3 regions of the Arthrobacter sp. GW822-FHT05G07 genome follow, and region 2 is predicted to be linked to each of the others. Evidence: predicted binding sites of a transcription regulator. Region 2 holds the regulator's gene; each other region holds the start of a gene.
What was found. The regulator Rex, encoded in region 2, represses fermentation and respiration genes when NADH is low (regulators of the CRP and FNR family bind a similar motif). The targets are predictions, from matches to a motif close to CTTGTGAANNNNTTCACAAG.

Region 1: AC1RJY_RS09330 (glyceraldehyde-3-phosphate dehydrogenase) is a predicted target of Rex. The motif match lies at 2,316-2,335, and genes of this name have one in related genera.
Region 3: AC1RJY_RS13525 (queuosine precursor transporter) is a predicted target of Rex. The motif match lies at 2,345-2,364, and genes of this name have one in related genera.

What each region holds. Positions count from the first base shown of each region.
Region 1 covers NZ_JBXALT010000005.1:18,298-22,923, forward strand. Annotated here, with positions in the region: gene AC1RJY_RS09310 (Nif3-like dinuclear metal center hexameric protein) at 1-228, shown strand, start outside; gene AC1RJY_RS09315 (zinc ribbon domain-containing protein) at 318-1,055, shown strand; gene AC1RJY_RS09320 (YaaA family protein) at 1,080-1,844, opposite strand; RNA gene rnpB (RNase P RNA component class A) at 1,902-2,293, shown strand; gene AC1RJY_RS09330 (glyceraldehyde-3-phosphate dehydrogenase) at 2,557-4,044, shown strand; gene AC1RJY_RS09335 (hypothetical protein) at 4,118-4,327, shown strand; gene AC1RJY_RS09340 (HNH endonuclease family protein) at 4,450-4,626, shown strand, end outside.
Region 2 covers NZ_JBXALT010000009.1:174,931-179,556, reverse strand. Annotated here, with positions in the region: gene AC1RJY_RS16635 (HAD family hydrolase) at 1-382, opposite strand, end outside; gene AC1RJY_RS16630 (glutaredoxin family protein) at 552-806, shown strand; gene AC1RJY_RS16625 (redox-sensing transcriptional repressor Rex) at 883-1,590, shown strand; gene AC1RJY_RS16620 (hypothetical protein) at 1,638-2,393, opposite strand; gene AC1RJY_RS16615 (hypothetical protein) at 2,656-3,354, opposite strand; gene AC1RJY_RS16610 (YceI family protein) at 3,612-4,163, opposite strand; gene AC1RJY_RS16605 (histidine phosphatase family protein) at 4,371-4,626, shown strand, end outside.
Region 3 covers NZ_JBXALT010000007.1:139,278-143,903, forward strand. Annotated here, with positions in the region: partial or broken gene AC1RJY_RS13505 (methyltransferase family protein) at 1-177, shown strand, start outside; gene AC1RJY_RS13510 (hypothetical protein) at 222-674, opposite strand; gene AC1RJY_RS13515 (TIGR01777 family oxidoreductase) at 720-1,634, opposite strand; gene AC1RJY_RS13520 (TetR/AcrR family transcriptional regulator) at 1,631-2,293, opposite strand; gene AC1RJY_RS13525 (queuosine precursor transporter) at 2,544-3,254, shown strand; gene tgt (tRNA guanosine(34) transglycosylase Tgt) at 3,336-4,626, opposite strand, start outside.

The DNA.
Region 1 (4,626 bases), on a different contig from region 2:
ACAGCAGACATGCGGCACCACCCGGCATCCGAGGCGCGCGAAGGTGCCACCAACGGCCGGCCCTACCTGATCGACGTTTCGCACTTTGCCAGTGAATGGCTGTGGCTCCCTGCTGCCGCTGAAGCGCTGGGCAACGTGCTCGCGGACCAAGGCTACGACGTCGAGATCCGCGTCAGCAGCACCAACAGCGATCCCTGGGACTTCATACTCACTCCCGGCGGGGACTAGAGTCTAGAAAGATACGGACAGCCCTGACAGATAGTGGCGGTCCGGCCGGACCTGATCCCCAGGCCCGGTGGCGATTAGCGGAGGTAAGCGTGGCGAAAGCAGCACCGGCAGAACAATTGAAATTGCTTGAACTGCAGGGACTGGATGCCAAGCTCAGGTCGCTTGCCGGCCGCCGGAAGGTCCTGGAAACCGATCCACGCATCACTGACCTCACGGATGCGTTGAATGTAGCCAACGGCGAACTCGGCGCTGCCAAAATTGCCGTCCATGACGCCGAGACCGAACTTCGCAGGGCAGAAGCCGATGTGGAGCAGGTAGCAACCCGCATTGAACGGGACGAGACCCGGCTTAACAGCGGCACCGGCCTGTCCAAGGATCTGGTGGCGCTGCAGAGTGACATTGCCTCACTCAACAAGCGCCGCTCGGACCTTGAAGACGTTGAGCTCGAAATCCTGGAACGCCTGGATACATTGCGCGAGCGTCAGGCCGCTCAGCAGTCGATCGTGGACGATATCCAAGGCTCGTTCGGCAGCATCCGGGCGGAGCTGGACGAAGCCATTGCCGAGATTGCTGCCGAGGAAACGGTGGTTCGTGGACAGCGCGCCGCCTTCGCGGAATCGCTGGACGCGGGAGTACTTGCCATCTACGAGAAGACCATTGCCAAGCGCGGTGTCGGCGCAGCCCGTCTGTTCCACGGCAAGTCCGAAGGCTCCGGCATGATGCTCAGCCCCGGCGACCTTGCCGAAGTCAAAGCTGCAGCAGAGGACGAGATCGTGTTTTGCCCGGACTCAGGTGTCATCCTGGTCCGTTCGGCGGAGTGGAACTGACGCAACCCAACGCCGGTTGGACACTCAGGTGGTGAGGATGATGTTGAGCGCGTGCGGCTTGCGGGCCGTGCCCTCGACAAGTTCCGCAGTCCAAATCTCCCGGGCAGCCTTCAGGAGCTGATCCGGGGTTGCCGGCGCTTTGCCGCGCCGGGTCAGCAGGTGGCGGCCCAGTTCGCCGCGGGTGTGTTTGGCGAAGTGACTGACAACCGTGCGCTTGCCGTTCGCTTCGTTGAAGACGTTGACGTTAACCGTCTGCGTCGCCGGGGGAGCCCAGGCAGCGGCATAGGTGCTGGAACGGCAATCCACCAAGAGTTCGCCCTCGGCGCGTGAGGCGAGGGCTGCGTTAAGCTGCGGCTTCCAGTAGGAGGCGAGGCGCCCGACGTCGGGCAATGCCGTTCCCATCGACAGCCGGTAGGCGGGCACGTGGTCGCCGAAGCCTATGGCGCCCCACAGGGCGGAAACCACCAGGATGGATTCGCTCGCCTTGCGGCGTTGCGTTGGCGTCATGCTGTTGTAGCCCAAGGCGTCGTAGAGGACCCCTGAATAGACCTGATGCGCGGGAGCGGCTGGTTCGGCATGCAGCCGGGTATTACGTTCGACGTCGTCCCGCAACGAGGCACCGACCCCCAGCAGCGTCAGTGCATCCTCGTGCGCGCTCACCATACCCAGTGCTTCGAGTACTTTTGCCCGGTAAGGGTTCAGTTCGGGGAAGCTGAGCGATTCCCAGTTTATGGCGGGACCGTTGGCAGCGGGGGTCTTGCCTTCGGAAGGCGGCAGCAGAATCAGCACCAGTCGATATTACCGGGGACTTTGCCTGGCCCCAACGCCGGTAGACTGGACGGCGGATGGGTCGACCAGGCGGTCGCGCGTCACGGAAGTGGCTCGAGGAACGTCCGGGCTCCGAAGAGCAGGGTGGTGGGTAACGCCCACTCGGGGTAACCCGCAGGCCAGTGCCACAGAGAACAGACCGCCTGCGCGTCGTGATGTTTGCATCGCGGGGCAGCAGGTAAGGGTGAAACGGTGGTGTAAGAGACCACCAGCTCCCCGGGTGACCGGGGAGGCTAGGTAAACCCCACCCGGAGCAAGGCCAGACAGGACACGTTTGAGGGCTGCTCGCCCGAGTGTCCGGGTAGGCTGCTGGAGGGCGTCGGCAACGGCGTTCGTAGATGGATGGCCGCTACTCCCTTGCTGGTAACGGCAGGGGATGACAGAACCCGGCGTATCGGTCGACCCATCCATTTATGACTCCCGGATTTGTGCCGTGTGAGTGATTTCACGCCCTGGGGCGGCCTGCAGCCCTTCCTTCCGCCCTAGAATGGTTACTGAACGTAGATGTTCTGCCGCCGGGACTGCGTTCGCAGCCGGCGGATTTTCTTTGCTCTCGTTCAAGGCGCTGTGGGTGGACCGAAGCCCGCTGGCGCATGTGCCGCAGGATCACTCCGGGCGGCCGCTGCCATCTGCATACGAGGACGTATGTGGTTGACCCAAGGAAGGTAGTTCTGTGAGCCAGACGTCAGATTCTTGTCTTGATAAGTGGATGGGCCGGGAGGCTCTCGCCGAGGCCATGATTCCGGTGATCGGCCGGTTGTACCGGGAAAACAACGTGGTCACCAGCATCCACGGCCGGAGCCTGATCAACAAGTCCACCATGAACATCCTGAAGGCCCACCGCTTTGCGCGCCGGATGAGCAACCACGAGCTTCTGCTCGAAGAGACCGCACCGCTGCTGAATGCCCTGTCCGAGCTGGAACTCGGCGCAGCCGCCATTGACATTGCACGTTTGACCGAGAAGTTCCGGGCCGAAGGCAACGGCGCCTCGCTGGATGAGTACCTGCGTGCCGAGCTCGCCGAGATCGTGGGAAAGCGTGGCGCCGACAACCGCACCAGCACCGACGTCGTTCTCTACGGCTTCGGCCGCATCGGCCGCCTCCTGGCCCGCATCCTCATTGAAAAGGCCGGTGGCGGACACGGTCTGCGGCTCCGCGCCATCGTTGTTCGCAAGGGCGCTGAGAACGATCTGGTGAAGCGCGCCAGCCTGCTGCGCCGCGACTCCGTGCACGGTTCCTTCGAGGGCACCATCCGCGTGGACGAGGAAGCCAACACCATCACCGCCAACGGCGTGCAGGTCCAGGTCATTTACTCGGACAACCCTGCCACTGTGGACTACACCGCATATGGCATCAAGGATGCCTTGGTGGTGGACAACACCGGCCGCTGGCGCGACGCCGATGGCCTCTCCCAGCACCTGCAGAGCAAGGGCGTTGCCCGCGTCCTGTTGACGGCACCAGGCAAGGGCGACCTCAAGAACATCGTCCACGGCATCAACCACAAGGACATCTCCGATGACGACAAGATCGTCACCGCGGCATCCTGCACCACCAACGCCATCACGCCGGTGCTGAAGGCTATCAACGACAAGTTCGGCATCATTCACGGCCACGTGGAAACGGTTCACTCGTTCACCAACGACCAGAACCTGATCGATAACTTCCACAAGGGTGACCGCCGCGGCCGTTCGGCAGCACTGAACATGGTCATCACGGAGACCGGTGCCGCCAAGGCTGTAGCCAAGGCGCTGCCCGAGTTGCAGGGCAAGCTCACGGGCAACGCCATCCGCGTACCCACCCCGGATGTCTCCATGGCCATCCTGAACCTCAACCTTGAGAACGGCACTACTCGCGACGAAGTCAACGACTTCCTCCGCGAAATGTCCTTGCACTCGGACCTTCGCAAGCAAATCGACTACATCGACTCTCCCGATGTGGTGTCCACTGACTTCGTTGGCTCGCGTCGCGCCGGCATTGTTGATGGCCTCGCAACGATTTCCAACGACAAGAACCTGGTTCTTTACGTCTGGTACGACAACGAGTTCGGCTACTCCTGCCAGGTTGTGCGTGTCATGGAAGAAATGGCAGGTGTGAACCCGCCGTCCTTCCCCGCGCGTGACGTGATTGCTCCCATCGCGGTGCTTGAAGGGGCAGGAGCCTAGGCGCTCCGAACTATTGGCGGGTTTCCCGGCTGAGTCACTGGTATCAGCCGGGAAACCTGATCAAAATGGGTTCATGGAAAACGAATCAACGTTGGAACATGAGACCACGCTGGAGCACGCCCTGGACGTAGCGAAGGCCAACCACAAACAAGCCCAGAAACTTCTGGATCAAGCCATCGCAGCCAACGCGGCCGGTGACGTCACGGATCAGCGCGTTGAACAGTTGCGTGGCCTCCTTGCGGTGGCAACGGAGGACCTTCAGCGTGTAATGCGTGAGCAATAGGCCGCTGAGAAAGCCCCATGCCCGCAGTGTGACTTCTCCTACACACTGTGGATATCGGCTCTGACTGTCGGGGCCCTGTCCTACGCTCATAGGACATTGCCTGCCCCACTGGATGGAGTCTCTTGAGTACCACATGGTCTGCCTACAAGCGCGCCCGGAGAAGGTCACGTCAAGCGTGGGCCATTCTTGGACTGGCGGCCGCCACCATCGTGGCAGGGCTGTCCTGGTTTTTCACCACCGGACAATTCAGTACCGCTGAACCGTGGGCAGTCGGCCCAAGCGAAGCCCCTGTCTACAAA
Region 2 (4,626 bases):
CCGGCCAGATCCTCGACTCGATCATTTCGTCATAGACCTCTTCGCCCAAGGCTTTGATGTCAGCCACGGTAATGCCGGCAGCAAGGGTCAGTGCAGAGTCGCGCACCGAGTGGACGTCTTCCATGTTCTCGCCGCGCATGACGAACTTGAACTGCTTCCAGGCGAACCCGGCGGCCTGGGAAAGCGTGAACGCTTTTCGTTCATACATTTTGCGCGCCACGTGGAAGAGGCTGGCACCCTTCATCAACGTATTGTCGACGTCGAAGAATGCGGCTTCGCCAGCGTGCTTCTGCGCGATGTCCTTTTTCGCCGCGTCCTTCTGCACGGTGTCCTTCTGCACCAAGGCATCTGCGACCACGGCGGCGTTCTTCTCCTCGGGCATGCCTTGAGTCTAGTCAATCGCCGGGGCCCGCGTCGGGAACGCACGGGAGAGCGCCGAAAGGGGTGGGATGTGAGAGAGGGTTGCCGGGAAGGGGGTGGGATGTGAGAGAGGGTTGCCGGGAAGGGGGTGGGATGTGAGAGAGGGTCGGTGGGGCGGTTACCTTTGAGACATGGCAATTCCCGACGTCGTCCTCCTCACCAAAGCTGACTGTCACCTCTGCACGGAGGCGCGTGCCGCCGTCGAGCGTGTCACAAAAGGCCTTGGCGTGGGGTGGACCGAACAGAAGATCGACGGCGACCCCCAACTGCAGGAGCGCTTCGCAGAGGAGATTCCAGTGGTGCTGGTCAACGGCATCCAGCGCGATTTCTGGAAGATCGACGAGGAACGGCTCACCCGCACCCTGAAGAAAGTCCTGGAGGGCTGAGGGTGGGGTTACCCGCAGGTAATGGCTTTTGTTGAGTCCGGCGGGGGGTCATAGAGTGGAACAACAAAGCGACGCAATGGAGAATACCGTGACTGCGCTGGAACCGTCCCCGGAAGCCACAACCGGGGATAACGAACCTGCCACCAAGCAGATCCCGCCCGCGGCTGTGGCCCGGATGACTCTCTATTTGCGCGCGCTCAACTCTCTGCTGGCCGAAGGCGTTGAGCGGGTTTCCTCGGAAGCCTTGGCCGAGGCCTCGGGAGTCAGCTCATCCACCCTCCGCAAAGACCTTTCCTATGTGGGCTCTTACGGGACCCGCGGCGTTGGCTATGAGGTCCAGTACTTGAGCCGCCACATTGCGGCAGCCCTCGGCCTGACCCACGACTGGAAGGTCGCGATTGTGGGTGCCGGTAACCTCGGCAAAGCCCTTGCCCGGTATGGAGGCTTCGAGTCCCGGGGCTTCGACGTCGTAGCCATCTTTGATGCCGACCCCATGGTGATCGGCAACGAGGTGGGATGGTTGAGGGTCAGCGACTCCGCCGAGTTGGAGCGCGTCCTGGAACGAACCCACACCAACATGGTGGTCCTGGCGTTGCCTGCAACGGTGGCCCAAGACGTGTGCGACCGCGTGATTGCCGCCGGGATCCGGAGCATCCTGAGCTTCGCTCCGGTGCTGCTGCAGGTCCCCCCGCACGTCAACCTCCGCAAGGTGGACATGGCAACCGAGCTGCAGATCCTTGCCTACCACGCACAACGGGCGCAGACTCCGGGCCAGGCTGTTTAGCCTTCGCCGGGTCCGCGCCCGCGTCTAATACTTGGAAGTCGGCGTGTTTAGCGGCCGTAAGGGTTCTGGTACGGGCTGCCGAACGGCTGCGCCTTACGGAAGTAAGGAGCCGACGCCGGCAGGTACAGCATGACAATTGCTGCAACACCCAGCAGGATCACGATGAGCTGCAGGATTCCGTAGGTGGGACCGAACTGGAACAGGCTGGTAAGGCCGAGGACTGACAAGGCCGCGAAGACTGTGCCTAGGATCCGTGCCCAGTTCTTGCCCTTCCGGACGGGGAAGGCAACCAAGGCGTAGAGGCCCAGCGAAAGGATCGCCCCGATGATGGCGCCGACTGCGATGGCAGCCCGGATGCCTTCAGCGGATCCCTCAGGGATCTCTGTATTCTGCTGTGCGGCCTGTTGGAACATGACATCAATGATGGGATCAGCTCCGGTGAAGGCCAAGACCAGAGAGCTGATGGCGGACAGCAGTCCGGCCGCGACGATCATCCAGAACGCGTAGTTAACCATCGGCGGGATGGTGGTGGGTCCGGGCTGCTGGCTCGGCCAGTTAGTGCCCTGGCCGTACTGCGGAGCCACAGGGGCCTGGCCGTAAGGAGAGGCCTGCTGTCCGTACTGCGGTGCAGCGGGAGACTGCTGTCCGTACTGCGGCGCAGCGGGAGACTGCTGTCCGTACTGCGGCGCGGCAGGCTGACCGTACTGAGGTGCCGGGGGCTGCGGGGCAGAAGGCTGGGTGCCCTGCTGCTCGGGCTTGTTGTCGTCACCCGGGGTTGACGGCGGGTACGGAGGGTTGCTCATGGCATTCCTTTGCTTGTTCGACTGCTGGTGCGGCCGCCGGGATCAGCAAATCGACCCTGCCCCCAGCGTGGTTCTGCTACCACCGTACCTCCCGGGTCCGACGCTGCAGACGATCACACGCTGGTATTTCCAGCTCACAGGAAAAATCATCAAATCGGCTTACGCCTTCATGATGAAAGCCGCGGGAATCCGGAGGATCCGGGCCGCGGCCTTCAGCCTGCATTACCGCCGATCACGCACGACGACGGCAGTTGGGGCAGTGCTATGCGTGGCCCTTTACTGCCTTGAACCAGAGCTGCGAATTGGGCATCCACATCAGGACGACGGCGACTGCGCTGACCAGGAAGCCGAACCAGTTGCCGCCCAGGCCCATCCCGGAACCGCCGCCACTTGCCGCTCCGAAGATGGCCAGCAGCAGCGAAACGCCGGCCAGGATGGTCAAAGCGAGGCGAGCCCATTCTTTGCCTTCCTTCATCTTCATGGCCAGGACCACCTGGGCGGCGGCAACGGCCAAAGCGAGCAGGAGGAGGATGAGCGCGATTGCCGCGATACCCGGGGCGAAGGCGAAGGCTGCGATCACGGCGAAGAATCCAATAAGCCCGAACAGCAAGCCCAGAAGTCCGGAGATCACCCAAATAAAGTAGGAAACCTTCAACTCCGTCGGTAGGCCTTGGGTCTTGAACATTCCCGAGAACCCGCCCTGAGGCATGACGTCGTTGAAACTGCGCGGTCCGTCGGTGGGCATTTCGAAGTGGAAACCAGGCTGCCCGGCTGCAGGTTGGCCGGGCCCGGGCTGGGGTGCGCCGGGCTGTGAATACTGGCCTGGTTGAGACGGTGGCTGGTAACCCTGGGGGGGTTGGTAGCCCTGCGGAGGCTGGTAACCCGCAGGAGGAACATTGCCGGGCTGCGGAGGCTGGGAGCCGGGCTGCTGTGGCTGTGGTGTTTCGTCTGGGGTACTCATGGCATCACTTTAGACCGCGGGTTGAAGGATGCATAGGAAATTCGGAGCCAACTCGCAGCTAAATGCAGGCTCTTTGCCGAACAATTGCGTGGGTGACTTCCCTGCATGCGAAACGGCGCCCCCACAGTGTGAACTGTGTGGGGCGCCGTTTGGCTGCGTCGGCCACGGATCAGTCTCTTGTTCGTCGCCCTCCGCGTTGTACGGCGGGGATGACGAACAAGGGCGGGACTCGTGAACCCGCACCAGGAGCAGCAGGACTATGCGGCAGCCGGTGCGATGAAGGCGAGCTCCAGGTTGATGACTACCTTGTCGCTGACCAGGACGCCACCGGCTTCGAGGACGGCGTTCCAGGTGAGGCCGAAGTCCTTGCGGCTGATGGTGGTTTCGCCGGAGACACCTGCGCGGGTGTTGCCGAACGGATCCACGGCTACACCGTTGAATTCGGTTTCGATGGAAACTTCCTTGGTCACGCCTTTGATTGTGAGATCGCCCACGAGGTCGAAGCTGTTGCCGTTGGCCTTGACGTGGCGGGACACGAAGGTGATTTCCGGGAACTTCTCCACGTCGAAGAAGTCTTCGCCCTTGACGTGGCCGTCGCGGTTGACGTCGCCGGAGTCGAAGCTGGCGGTCTGGATGGTGGCGGTGACCTTGGAGTCGGCCAGTGTCTCACCGACTTCCAGAGTGGCAGCAGCATCCTTGAACTGGCCGCGGACCTTGCTGATGCCTGCGTGGCGGACGGTGAAGCCGATCTCGCTGTGGGAAGCGTCGAGGGTCCAGGTGCCGGTGGTGACGGAAGCGGGGAGAGTCATCATGGTGTTGCTCCTATATCAAGTGGTGGGTACTGCGTGCTTGCCCGGTCGAGCTCATTGCTTGAAGCGTCAACCGAGCTTCGTACCCAGTATAAACATGCATATGCATCTTTTATTCCAACTCCACGGAACATTTCGGGAAAACTTTGAGTTCTACTAGCGGTAGAAGATTTCGGATCGCCCCGCTTCTTTGAGAAACTGGTAAACATGCCCCAAGCAACTGTCCATCTGCTTCGCCATGGCGAGGTCCACAATCCCGGCGCCGTCCTCTATGGCCGGCTGCCGGAATTCCACCTCTCAGAGCGTGGCCGGGAGATGGCCCGGATGTTGGCGGACCACTTCACGGCCCGCGCCAGTGAAGGTGCCAAGATTGTGCATTTGGTAGCCTCGCCGCTGACCCGCGCCCAGGAAACAGCCATGCCGACATCCGAGGCGCTGAACCTGGACATCACCACGGATCCTC
Region 3 (4,626 bases), on a different contig from region 2:
GGTCTGGTGACCAGCGGACCCTATGCAGCGAGCCGCCATCCGATGTATCTGGGGTGGTGGCTGATTCACACAGGTGTGGCGGTTTCCAGGGGTTCCGCTTGGGCTTTGGTGACTTTGCCTGCTGGAATGCTGGTGGAACATCTGGGCGCGCTGTGGGAAGAAAATATGCTCAAGGAGCGATTTGGCCAGCCCTATGCCGAATACCAGAGAGACGTCCCCCGCTATGTGGGCTCGCCCATCTGGTTAATTCGCACCAGCTTCCAGATGGCTACGCGGCCAACGCAGGCGGCGACGGCTATGGACGAGGAAAACAGGAGCGAACCCGTGGATGAAAATGCGCCGAAGGGCACACACATGAGCAATCCCGCAGCGAAGAATGCGGCCACGTGAACCCACTGGTTCCGAACGCGTCGCAGGGCCAGTCCGAGGAGTGAACCAACCGAGGCACCAACTGCCCAGACTGGAAGCAGGCTGTAAATGAAAAAGACAACGGCCCACTCGGGACTCTGGATGGACAGCAACACGCAGAACGTCAAGTGCGCCACGGCGATGCCCAGAGTCAGTCCTTTGCCTCCCAGTACCACCCGGTCCTTCGGTCCATAGCGCCATCCAGTGGATGGGCTCCTTGTTGCCAGCGAGTAGTCTTCATCGATTGGCCACGGGTCCTGGCTCATGACGACCTCCGAGGGATATGAGCGAGCGTTCGGTTGAAGGGGCGATTATGTGAGCGAGGGATCGGCCTTGCCATTGGCTACGTCGTTGAGGGCGCCTGCCAACGACGGGTACCCAAACGTGAAGCCGGCATCGAGCAGTTTTCGGGGCTCCACCCATCTGCTCTTCAGCACCAACTCCGTTTGCGTACGGATCAGAACGGCTCCGGCCTCCAGCAGCCACGCTGGCGTCGGGATGCCAAAGGGGACACCCATGCTCCGTCGAACCAGGGCCATCAGCTCCCGGTTGTCCACGGGGTAGGGCGACGCTGCGTTCACCGGACCCGTCACCCCGGGATCCGCGTGGATAAACACCACCGCCCGGAACAAGTCCTCCACATGGATCCAGCTGAACTTTTGCGTGCCCGGGCCCATGTGTCCACCCAGGCCAAGCCGGGCCAGGTTACGGAGGGGGCTCATGACCCCGCCGGCCCCCAACACGATCGCAATGCGCAGCGGCACCTTCCGCGTAGCCGGCACAACAGCAGCCGCTAACTCATCCTCCCAAGCCCGGGCTACGTCCACGGAGAACCCGCTGCCCAATTCGCCCGCGACCTCCGACTGTGGGTGATCTTCGGCGTGCCGGTAGATGGTTCCAGTACTCGAGTTGATCCACGTCCGGGGCGGTTCGGCGCAGGCAGCCACGGCCCGGCCCAATGCACGTGTAGTCAGAACGCGGGAGTCCAGAATCTCCCGCCGGTGCTTCTCGTCGTAGCGGCAATTCACAGACCGTCCGGCGAGGTTCACCAGCAGCTCGGCGCCGTCCAGCACTTTGGTGATGGCGCCGTCGTCGTGCCATTGCGCGTCCGCCGAGGCGTCCCGCCCAACGGTCCGGACCTGCCACCCCTCGGCTACAAACCGACGCCGGAAGTAACTGCCAATGAAGCCGGAAGCACCCGCGATCACCACCGTCCGCGACATCATGACTCTTCCTTGACACTGCGCACGAGCCCCAGGACGTCGTCGAACACCTTGCTTACACCGGGAATCTTCGCCAGCGACAGGCCGCGCGCCACCAGCGGGGCAGCGCCGTCGATAAGTTTTCGTGTCCGGCGCTGGTCCTCGGATTTGTCGTAAACCCAGAACAGCGCGACGCCCATGTACGCCAACCACAGCAGCTCAGGCAGGTCGCCGCGCAGCTTCTTGGCGACGGCGGGAGAGGAACCTTCGACGGCGGACCGGAAGATCGCGAGGGAAGCCTCGCGGGCGGCGGTGGACGCCGCGCCGAACGGATTGACGGGCGACGACGGCCGGATCGCCGTCGCGATGAAATCGGAACCGAACTGGTGGTACGGCGCCATGACGTCGACGCCGGTGTGGAGCACTGCTTTCAGGCGCCCCGCGAGATCCTGAACCCCTTCGAGGGCCTGCGCCGCAACCACGGCGTGCTCATCCTGGACTTGGATGTACAGCTCCTGGACCAGCTCGTCCTTGGAAGCGAAGTAGTAGTAGGCGTTGCCGACCGAGACTCCGGCCTCCTGTGCGATGGCGCGCATGGTGGTCTTTTCGAAGCCGACCTCGCGGAACATCTTCAGCGCAACATCGGCCACCAATTGCCGGGTCTGTTCACTCTTTGCTGCCACCAGCTGCTCCTTGCGTGAATTTTGAACGTGTTCAAGAACGAGTATGTCACTTTTCTGAACGTGTTCAAAACGGTGACAGGATGGTGGGAGGTGAGAGAGGGTTGCTCGGAAGGGGGTGGGATGTGAGAGAGGGTCCGTGGTGGGAGAATGGAACCGGTGCCGGGCCCGATGCCCCACCAACCACAGTGCTAATACAGCGGGGCAACCTCACTATGGGGGCCTGCGCGAACCACTACGAAATGGATGACCCATGCCCTCGCCCTCCGGCTCCAGTACTTTGAGCAAGCCCGCTCCGCGCTTCGCTTCGATCGGCTCCCCGTATTTCGGCATCATGCTGGCCATCATGGCCGTGGTGCTGATCCTGTCCAACATCGGCGCGTCCAAGGGCGTCGTGCTTGGCCCGATCATCACTGACGGCGGGTTCTTCCTGTTCCCGCTCGCCTACATTCTGGGCGACGTCATGAGTGAGGTCTACGGCTTCAAGGTGGCGCGCAAGGCCATCATCACCTCGTTCGCGCTCTCGATGTTCGCATCCCTTTGCTACTGGATCATCATCGTGCTGCCCGGCTTCAATGACGAGTATGGAACCGCCAAGCAGGCTGCCATCGAAGGTGCCCTGGGCCCGGTTCCGCTGATCGTCCTCGGTTCGCTGCTCGCTTTCCTGGCCGGGCAGACCATCAACTCCTGGATCCTGGTGAAGATGAAGGCCCGCACCGGCGAGAAGTCACTGTGGGCGCGCCTGATGGGCTCATCGGTGGTGGGTGAATTCGTGGACACCCTGATCTTCTGCAGCATCGCGGCGTCGGTCATTGGCATCACGGACTTCGGCTCGTTCCTGAACTACGTCCTGGTGGGCTTCGTCTACAAGACCGCCGTGGAGTTCCTGTTCGTCCCGGTCACAGTGCTGGTTGTTGGCTGGATCAAGAAGCGCGAGCCGAGCTACGGAGTCGTCGCGGCGTAGGCTTTCGCCGAGTTCGCCGGAAGCGTGTGAGGTCGCCGCAAGATTCCGCACGCTCACGCATGCTTCCGGCGAACTCGACGCCTAGGGGTAGTACCGGCCCAGAGTCTCCGCCTTGAACTCAAAGAAGTCCCCGGATTCGATGGCGAGGCGGGCATCGTCCACCATCTTCACCACAAAACGCTCGTTGTGGATGGAGATCAGGGTTGCCGAGAGCATTTCCTTGGCCTTGAACAGGTGGTGGATGTAGGCCCGCGAATAGTTCACGCAGGTGTAGCAGTCGCAGCCGTCCTGCAGGGGCCCGAAGTCGGTCTTGTACTTAGCGCCGGACAGGTTGAACCGGCCAAACGGCGTGTAGAACGCGGAGTTCCGGGCAACGCGGGTGGGGGAGACGCAGTCGAACGTGTCGGCGCCGTTCTCGATGGCCGTGAAAATGTCGTCCGGCTCCGAGATGCCCAGCAGGTGCCGGGGCTTGTCCTCGGGAAGTTCCTCGTTGCACCAGCGGACGATCGTGCCAAGGTTCTCCTTCTCCAGCGCCCCGCCGATGCCGTACCCGTCAAAGGGCATGGCGCCAAGGTCTTGGCATGCCTTGCGGCGCAGGTCCTCGTACTGGGCGCCCTGGATCACGCCGAACAGCGCCTGGTACGGCTTGCCCACACGGGATGAGGTCAAGCGAGCGTGCTCCTCCAAGCACCGCAGCGCCCACAACCGGGTCCGTTCCAGTGACTCCTCCTGATAAGCACGTGAGTTCTGCAGCGTGGTGAGCTCGTCAAAGGCGAACATGATGTCCGCGCCGATCTGGTGCTGGACTTGCATGGAAATTTCGGGGGAGAACCGGTGCCGATCCCCGTTGAGGTGCGATTTGAACCAGACTCCGTCGTCGTCAATGTGCGCCAGCCGCTCCTTGCCAGGCGCTACTGCGTCGTCGGGTCCTGAGCTGTCCACGTTCTTCATATCGATGACTTTTTTGAACCCGGAGCCGAGGCTCATCACTTGGAATCCGCCCGAGTCTGTGAAGGTAGGCCCGGACCAGTTCATGAACGCGCCCAGCCCGCCCGCGGCGTCGAGGATCTCAGGTCCCGGCTGCAGGTACAGGTGGTAGGCGTTGGCCAGGACAGCCTGCGCGCCGAGCCCGGCGATCGACTCCGGCAGCACTGCCTTGACGGTTGCTTTGGTCCCGACGGCGATGAACGCGGGCGTCTGGATGGTCCCGTGCGGCGTGGTGATGGTTCCGGTGCGGCCCAGGAAAGCGCCGCCGTTGGCGTCCACCTGAGAGTCCGACGGCGAGCACGTTTCCGTCAGGCGCTTGCCCACCGAAAAGGAGAACTCGGATTGCCGTTGGGACAAACCGGGCAGCGCAGGAGAAGAAGCAGGA